Rhodobacter capsulatus SB 1003: one gene and its partner. The protein of the gene in region 1 interacts with the protein of each later gene in a pairwise test. Links are inferred from orthologs where the notes say so. Each region holds a gene or a part of one and is shown on either strand. Other genes may lie near its edges.

What was found.
Region 2: the proteins of nusG (region 1) and rho interact in binary tests that used the Escherichia coli proteins (3 or more experiments, as listed by UniProt). The link is inferred for Rhodobacter capsulatus SB 1003 from one-to-one orthologs.

The regions. Positions count from the first base shown.
Region 1 is NC_014034.1:322,305-325,540, forward strand. The notes cover bases 17-2,936. They hold nusG (transcription termination/antitermination protein NusG), read left to right. Parts: upstream 17-1,166; coding sequence 1,167-1,706; downstream 1,707-2,936. Other genes in these bases: pnp (polyribonucleotide nucleotidyltransferase), read right to left, coding at 17-327; secE (preprotein translocase subunit SecE), read left to right, coding at 810-992; rplK (50S ribosomal protein L11), read left to right, coding at 1,788-2,240; rplA (50S ribosomal protein L1), read left to right, coding at 2,244-2,936. Outside these bases: more of pnp, read right to left, coding at 1-16; more of rplA, read left to right, coding at 2,937-2,942; rplJ (50S ribosomal protein L10), read left to right, coding at 3,165-3,236. UniProt on the Escherichia coli protein: Part of the processive rRNA transcription and antitermination complex (rrnTAC). The complex forms an RNA-chaperone ring around the RNA exit tunnel of RNA polymerase (RNAP).
Region 2 is NC_014034.1:73,578-76,864, reverse strand. Bases 50-3,020 are described here. They hold rho (transcription termination factor Rho), read left to right. Parts: upstream 50-886; coding sequence 887-2,155; downstream 2,156-3,020. Other genes in these bases: mnmE (tRNA uridine-5-carboxymethylaminomethyl(34) synthesis GTPase MnmE), read left to right, coding at 2,183-3,020; RCAP_RS00330 (CopD family protein), read left to right, coding at 277-753; RCAP_RS19465 (hypothetical protein), read right to left, coding at 80-238. In the rest of the region: more of mnmE, read left to right, coding at 3,021-3,287. UniProt on the Escherichia coli protein: Facilitates transcription termination by a mechanism that involves Rho binding to the nascent RNA, activation of Rho's RNA-dependent ATPase activity, and release of the mRNA from the DNA template.

The DNA of each region.
Region 1 (3,236 bases):
GTTCTTGAAGCCCGGGACGAAGAGCGGACGGCAGGGACGGTCGATCAGACGCGAGACCAGCGTTTCCTTTTCCGAAGGACGCGCCTCGCGTTTGAAGAACCCGCCGGGGATCTTGCCGGCGGCGTAGTATTTTTCCTGATAATGCACGGTCAGCGGGAAGAAATCCTGCCCCGGCTTCGCCTCTTTGGCGAAGGTGACGTTGGCCATGACCGAGGTTTCGCCCAGAGTGGCGATGACCGAGCCGTCGGCCTGACGGGCAACCTTGCCCGTTTCCAGCGTCAGCGTTTCGCCGCCCCACTGGATCGATTTTTTCGTAACGTTGAACATCAGCGTTTCCTGTCTGGGAGCACGCATGGGACCTTCCCATGTCTCCCGGCATATGGCGGCCCCATTGCCGCCGCCCCCCAATCCTTCGCATGCGCCCGGGGGGATTGGGCTCACGTCGCAGATTGTGCGCCCTTACAGGAAAAACGCGCTTTTGGGAAGCAGGAGTTGCGGCGCCGCCCGCGGGGCTGCGTCGAATTGGACCGCGGGAACTGTGCGCAGATCGCCGGCACCCGCTTGACGGCCCCGCACAAGATATGTAGTGACGCGGCAGGCACAGGAGTTTAGCTCAGTTGGTAGAGCATCGGTCTCCAAAACCGAGGGTCGTGGGTTCGAGTCCCCCAACTCCTGCCATCCTTCACTTGCTGAAATCGGATCACGCCGCAGGCTGCGGGTTCGTTTCGGTGTCGGGCGGAACCGCGCAACGCGCTTGAATTCTGCCGCATCTGCGCGTATCCCGGCGCCGTCGCATGAGAGGAAGCAGCATGGCAAACCCGATCCAGTTCCTGAGCCAGGTGCGCTCGGAAGTTGGCAAGATCACCTGGCCGACCCGGCGCGAGGTCGTTTTGACCACCGTCATGGTGCTGACCATGGCGATGGTGGCGGCGATCTTCTTTTCCCTCGTGGATTGGGTGATCAACCTCGGGATCAAGGCAATGTTCATCTGAGGCCATCGAAGCCCTTGAAATACGGGGCGGGCAAGGCTAAACGGGCACGACACTCAAGAACCGGCGTGCATCGATTCGAATGATGCGCGCCGTTCTTTGTTGAGTGAGCAACGGCAAGACCGTTGATCAGACAAAATTTTCGGCGCTCGCCGCCGGGGGGAAAGAGGCAGGTTGATGGCGAAGCGGTGGTATTCGGTTTCCGTTCTCTCGAACTTCGAGAAGAAGGTGGCCGAGCAGATCAAACAGGCCGTGATCGACAAGGGCCTGGGGGACGAGATCGAGGAAGTTCTGGTTCCCACCGAAGAAGTGATCGAGATCCGCCGCGGCAAGAAGGTCACGTCGGAGCGGCGTTTCATGCCCGGCTACGTGCTGGTGCGCATGGACATGACCGACCGCGGCTATCACGCGATCACCTCGATCAACCGCGTCACCGGCTTCCTGGGTCCGCAGGGCAAGCCGACGCCGATGCGGGACAGCGAGGTGAACACGATCCTGAACCGTCAGGGCCCGACCGGCGAAGTCGTCGCGCCGCGCAACCTGATTCGCTTCGAGATCGGCGAGAATGTTTCCGTGACCGACGGCCCGTTCGAGGGCTTCTCGGGCATGGTCGAGGAAGTGGACGACGCCGCGGGCCGCCTCAAGGTCACGGTGTCGATCTTTGGTCGGCCGACGCCGGTCGAGCTGGAATTCACTCAGGTGTCGAAAACCGCCTGAGGGGATGCGTGGGAGGCGGGCGACCGCCTGACCACTAAACTTCGCCCCATGGTGGGGCGGCAGTGAAAAGGAGAGGGCCACATGGCCAAGAAAGTCATCGGGCAGCTGAAGCTGCAAGTGAAGGCGGGGAAAGCCACTCCCTCCCCGCCGATCGGTCCGGCGCTGGGTCAGCGCGGGATCAACATCATGGAATTCTGCAAGGCGTTCAACGCCCGCACGCAGGAACTGGAGCCGGAATCGCCGGTTCCGTGCATCATCACCTATTACGCCGACAAGAGCTTCACCTTTGAAACGAAGACCGCTCCGGCTTCGTTCATGCTGAAGAAAGCGGCCGGCCTGAAGCCGGTGGGCAAGCGCAACCGTCCGAAAGGGTCGGTCAAGCCGGGCCATGTCGTCGCGGGCACCGTGACCGCCGCGCAGGTGAAGGCGATTGCCGAAGCCAAGATGAAAGACCTGAACGCCAACGACATTCAGGGCGCCATCAACATCATCCTCGGCTCGGCGAAGTCCGTCGGCATCGACGTGAAGGGGTAAGCCATGGCCAAGATCGGTAAACGTTCGGCCGCTGCGCGGACCGCTTTCGAAGGCAAGGCCAACCTTTCGGTTGAAGAGGCCGTCAAGCTGATCAAGTCGGCGGCTTCGGCCAAGTTCGACGAAACGCTTGAAATCGCGATGAACCTGGGCGTCGACCCGCGTCACGCCGACCAGATGGTCCGCGGCGTGGTGCAGCTGCCGCACGGCACGGGCAAGACCGTCCGCGTCGCCGTTTTCGCGCGCGGCGCCAAGGCTGACGAGGCGAAAGCCGCCGGGGCCGACATCGTCGGTGCGGAAGACCTGATGGAAACCATCCAGCAGGGCAAGATCGATTTCGATCGCTGCATCGCCACCCCGGACATGATGCCGCTCGTCGGCCGTCTGGGGAAAATCCTCGGGCCGCGCAACCTGATGCCGAACCCGAAAGTCGGCACCGTGACGATGGACGTGAAAACGGCGATCGAAGCGGCCAAGGGCGGCGAAGTGCAGTTCAAGGTCGAAAAGGCCGGCGTGATCCACGGCGGCATCGGCAAGGTCTCGTTCGCCGAGGACAAGCTGGCGGACAACGTCCGTGCCTTTGTCGACGCGGTGTCGAAAGCCAAACCGGCGGGCGCCAAGGGCACCTATCTGAAAAAGGTGTCGCTGTCCTCGACCATGGGTCCGGGCGTGACGGTCGATCTGACCTCGGCCGCGGCCCGCTGAGAATTTGCCGGGAAACCGGCGAATGACGGGGCTTGCAAAAGCCCCGTCCTGTCCGAGACGGAGGGTGGGGGTCTCCCCCGTAAGTCCTTCCCGAGATGGGGAACGAGAATTTCCGGGGCTGCTGCCTCGGGCGATCTCTCGGGAACCGATCGGACCCGACCTGCGGGCATGCGCCCGTAGGAAACAGAGCCGGGGGGAAACCCCCACACTTGGAGTGTAACCGTGGATAGAGCCCAAAAAGAGAAAGTGGTCGAGGAACTCGGCCAGATCTTCGAAAGCTCTGGCGTCGTGGTG
Region 2 (3,287 bases), 250 kb from region 1 along the record:
AGGCCGAGAGGGCAGATGTGAGGAAGTGCCGCAACCCACAAGAACAAAACGGAACGCCCCCAATCCGTCCCCTTCGGTATCAACCACGCAAGCCGTTGATCTGAAACGAGATCGAAAGCTTATCAACAGGGTTTTGCAATCTGGCTTGCAGAGCTTTCAAGGCTTGGGAAAAGGTCTGGAAAACCGGGCTATCCACACTGTCCACAGCCCCTACAAAATCAACATCTTTTCTTTTCAAGAATTATTCTTAAGAAGAAGCCGACACAGGAGGCACAGATGTTCGAACTCGTCACGGATTTCCTTTCCGATTGGTATTTCTGGACGAAATCGCTGCATGTGATGTCGGTCCTGGCCTGGATGGCGGGGCTGTTCTATCTGCCGCGGCTTTACGTTTACCACGTCGAAGGCCTGAAAAAGCAGGGCGTCGTCCGTGGCAGCGAGATGGACCTGCTGTTTCAGCATCAGGAACGGATGCTGCTCAAGGCGATCATGAACCCGGCGGCGATCTCGACCTGGTTTTTCGGGCTTTGCCTGGTGTTCACGCCCGGCATCATCGACTGGAGCATGCAATGGCCCTGGATCAAGGGCGCCTGCGTGATCGCGATGACGGTGTTTCACATGTTCCTGGCACGGGCCCGGCACAAATTCGTCGATGGCACGAATGATCTGGCCGGTCGGCAATGGCGGATGATGAACGAAGTGCCGACGCTGCTGATGTTCCTGATCGTGATCGCGGTGATCGTGAAGTTCTGATTTCGTTGACTCGCCGCGGGCTTTGGGCGTAGAAGCGCCGCAGCCCCGGCCGTCCGGCCGCAGGTTCTGCCGAACCCTGACCCATGCTGCGCCGCCCCGAGGGGTCCCGGCGCCTTTCGCGGATGGATGCGAGATGACCGAACGTTTGAACCTTTCCGATCTCAAGGCGAAGAGCCCCAAGGACCTTCTGGCGATGGCCGAGGACTGGGAGATCGAAAACGCCTCGACGATGCGCAAGGGCGAGATGATGTTCTCGATCCTGAAAGAGCATGCCGAGGAAGGGGTCGAGATCGGCGGCGATGGCGTGCTGGAAGTGCTGCAGGACGGGTTCGGCTTCCTGCGCTCGCCCGAGGCGAACTATCTGCCCGGCCCGGATGACATCTACGTGTCGCCCGAGATGATCCGGCAATACAGCCTGCGCACCGGCGATACCGTCTGGGGGATCATCCGCGCGCCGGGCGAGAATGAACGCTATTTCGCGCTGACCGCGGTTGAGAAGATCAACTTCGAAGATCCCGAAAAGGCGCGTCACAAGGTCAGCTTCGACAACCTGACGCCGCTTTATCCCGACGAGCGGCTGAAGATGGAGATCGAAGACCCGACGATCAAGGATCGCTCGGCGCGGATCATCGATCTGGTGGCGCCGATCGGGAAGGGGCAACGCTCGCTGATCGTGGCACCGCCGCGCACCGGGAAAACCGTGCTGCTGCAGAACATCGCGCATTCGATCGAGGTGAACCACCCCGAATGCTACCTGATCGTGCTGCTGATCGACGAACGTCCCGAGGAAGTCACCGACATGCAGCGCTCGGTGAAGGGCGAGGTGATCTCCTCGACCTTCGACGAACCGGCGACGCGGCACGTGGCGGTGGCCGAGATGGTGATCGAAAAGGCCAAGCGTCTGGTGGAACATAAGCGAGATGTTGTGATCTTGCTTGATTCGATCACAAGACTTGGGCGGGCTTTCAACACCGTCGTGCCCAGCTCCGGCAAGGTTCTGACCGGCGGTGTGGATGCGAATGCGCTGCAGCGGCCGAAGCGCTTCTTTGGCGCGGCGCGGAACATCGAAGAGGGCGGCTCGCTGACGATCATTGCGACGGCGCTGATCGACACCGGCTCGCGGATGGACGAGGTGATCTTCGAGGAATTCAAGGGCACCGGCAACAGCGAGATCGTGCTGGATCGGAAGGTCGCCGACAAGCGCGTCTTCCCGGCGATGGACATTCTCAAATCGGGTACGCGGAAGGAAGATCTGCTGGTCGATCAGAAAGACCTGCAGAAAACCTATCTGCTGCGCCGCATCCTGAACCCGATGGGGACCACGGATGCGATCGAATTCCTGATTTCGAAGCTGAAGCAGACGAAAACCAACGGCGAGTTCTTCGATTCGATGAACGGCTGAGGTATCGTTGCCCCGAGAGGGATTTCGATGGACACGATCTATGCGCAGGCATCCGGCCGCGGCAAGGCCGGCGTTGCTGTCATTCGCCTGTCCGGGCCGCGCGCCTGGGAGGCGGTGGCGGCCCTGTGCGGCCGTCTGCCCGCGCCGCGGCAGGCCGCCGTTCGGCTGTTGCGGATCGGCGCGGATGCGCTGGACGAAGCTTTGGTGCTGTGTTTCGAGGCGGGGCGCAGCTTCACCGGCGAGGAATCGGCGGAACTGCATCTGCATGGCGCCCTTGCCACGGTTGCGGCGGTTCTGAAAGCGCTTGGGTCACTGGGGTTTTTGCGGTTGGCCGAGCCCGGGGAATTCACCCGGCGGGCGATGGAGAGCGGTCGGCTGGATCTGTCGCAGGTCGAAGGGCTGGCGGATCTGATCGAGGCCGAGACCGAGGCACAGCGGAAACAGGCTTTGGCGGTGCTGTCGGGCTCGGTCGGGCGGATGGTCGAGACCTGGCGCAGCAAGCTGATCCGGGCGGCGGCGCTGATGGAGGCCTGCATCGATTTCGCCGATGAAGACCTGCCGGTTGATGTGACGCCGGAGGCTTTTGCGCTGCTGTCCGAGGTTGCGGCGCAGTTTTCGGCGGAAATCGGCCGGATTTCGGTGACCGAACGGGTGCGGGAAGGCTTTGAAGTTGCGATCGTCGGGCGGCCGAATGCCGGGAAATCGACGCTTCTGAACGCGCTTGCCGGGCGAGAAGCGGCGATCACCTCGGAAGTGGCCGGGACCACGCGCGATGTGATCGAGGTTCGGATGGATCTTTCGGGGCTTGCGGTGACCTTGCTGGATACGGCAGGGTTGCGCGATACCGAGGATCAGGTCGAAGCGATCGGGGTTGCACGAGCGATCGAGCGGGCGAAACGGGCCGATTTGCGGGTATTTCTGCTTGATGACGGCGATATTCCGCTGTTGCAACCGATCGGGGATGATCTGGTCGTGCAAGGCAAGGCCGATCTTGGCGGGTCGGGGGATCTGCGCGTCTCGGGAAAGACTGGCGAGGGCGTGGATGCGCTGGTTGCGGCGATCACCGAGCGGCTGTCCGCACGGGCGGCGGGGGCCGGGGTGATGACGCGGGAACGCCATCGCGATTGTCTGG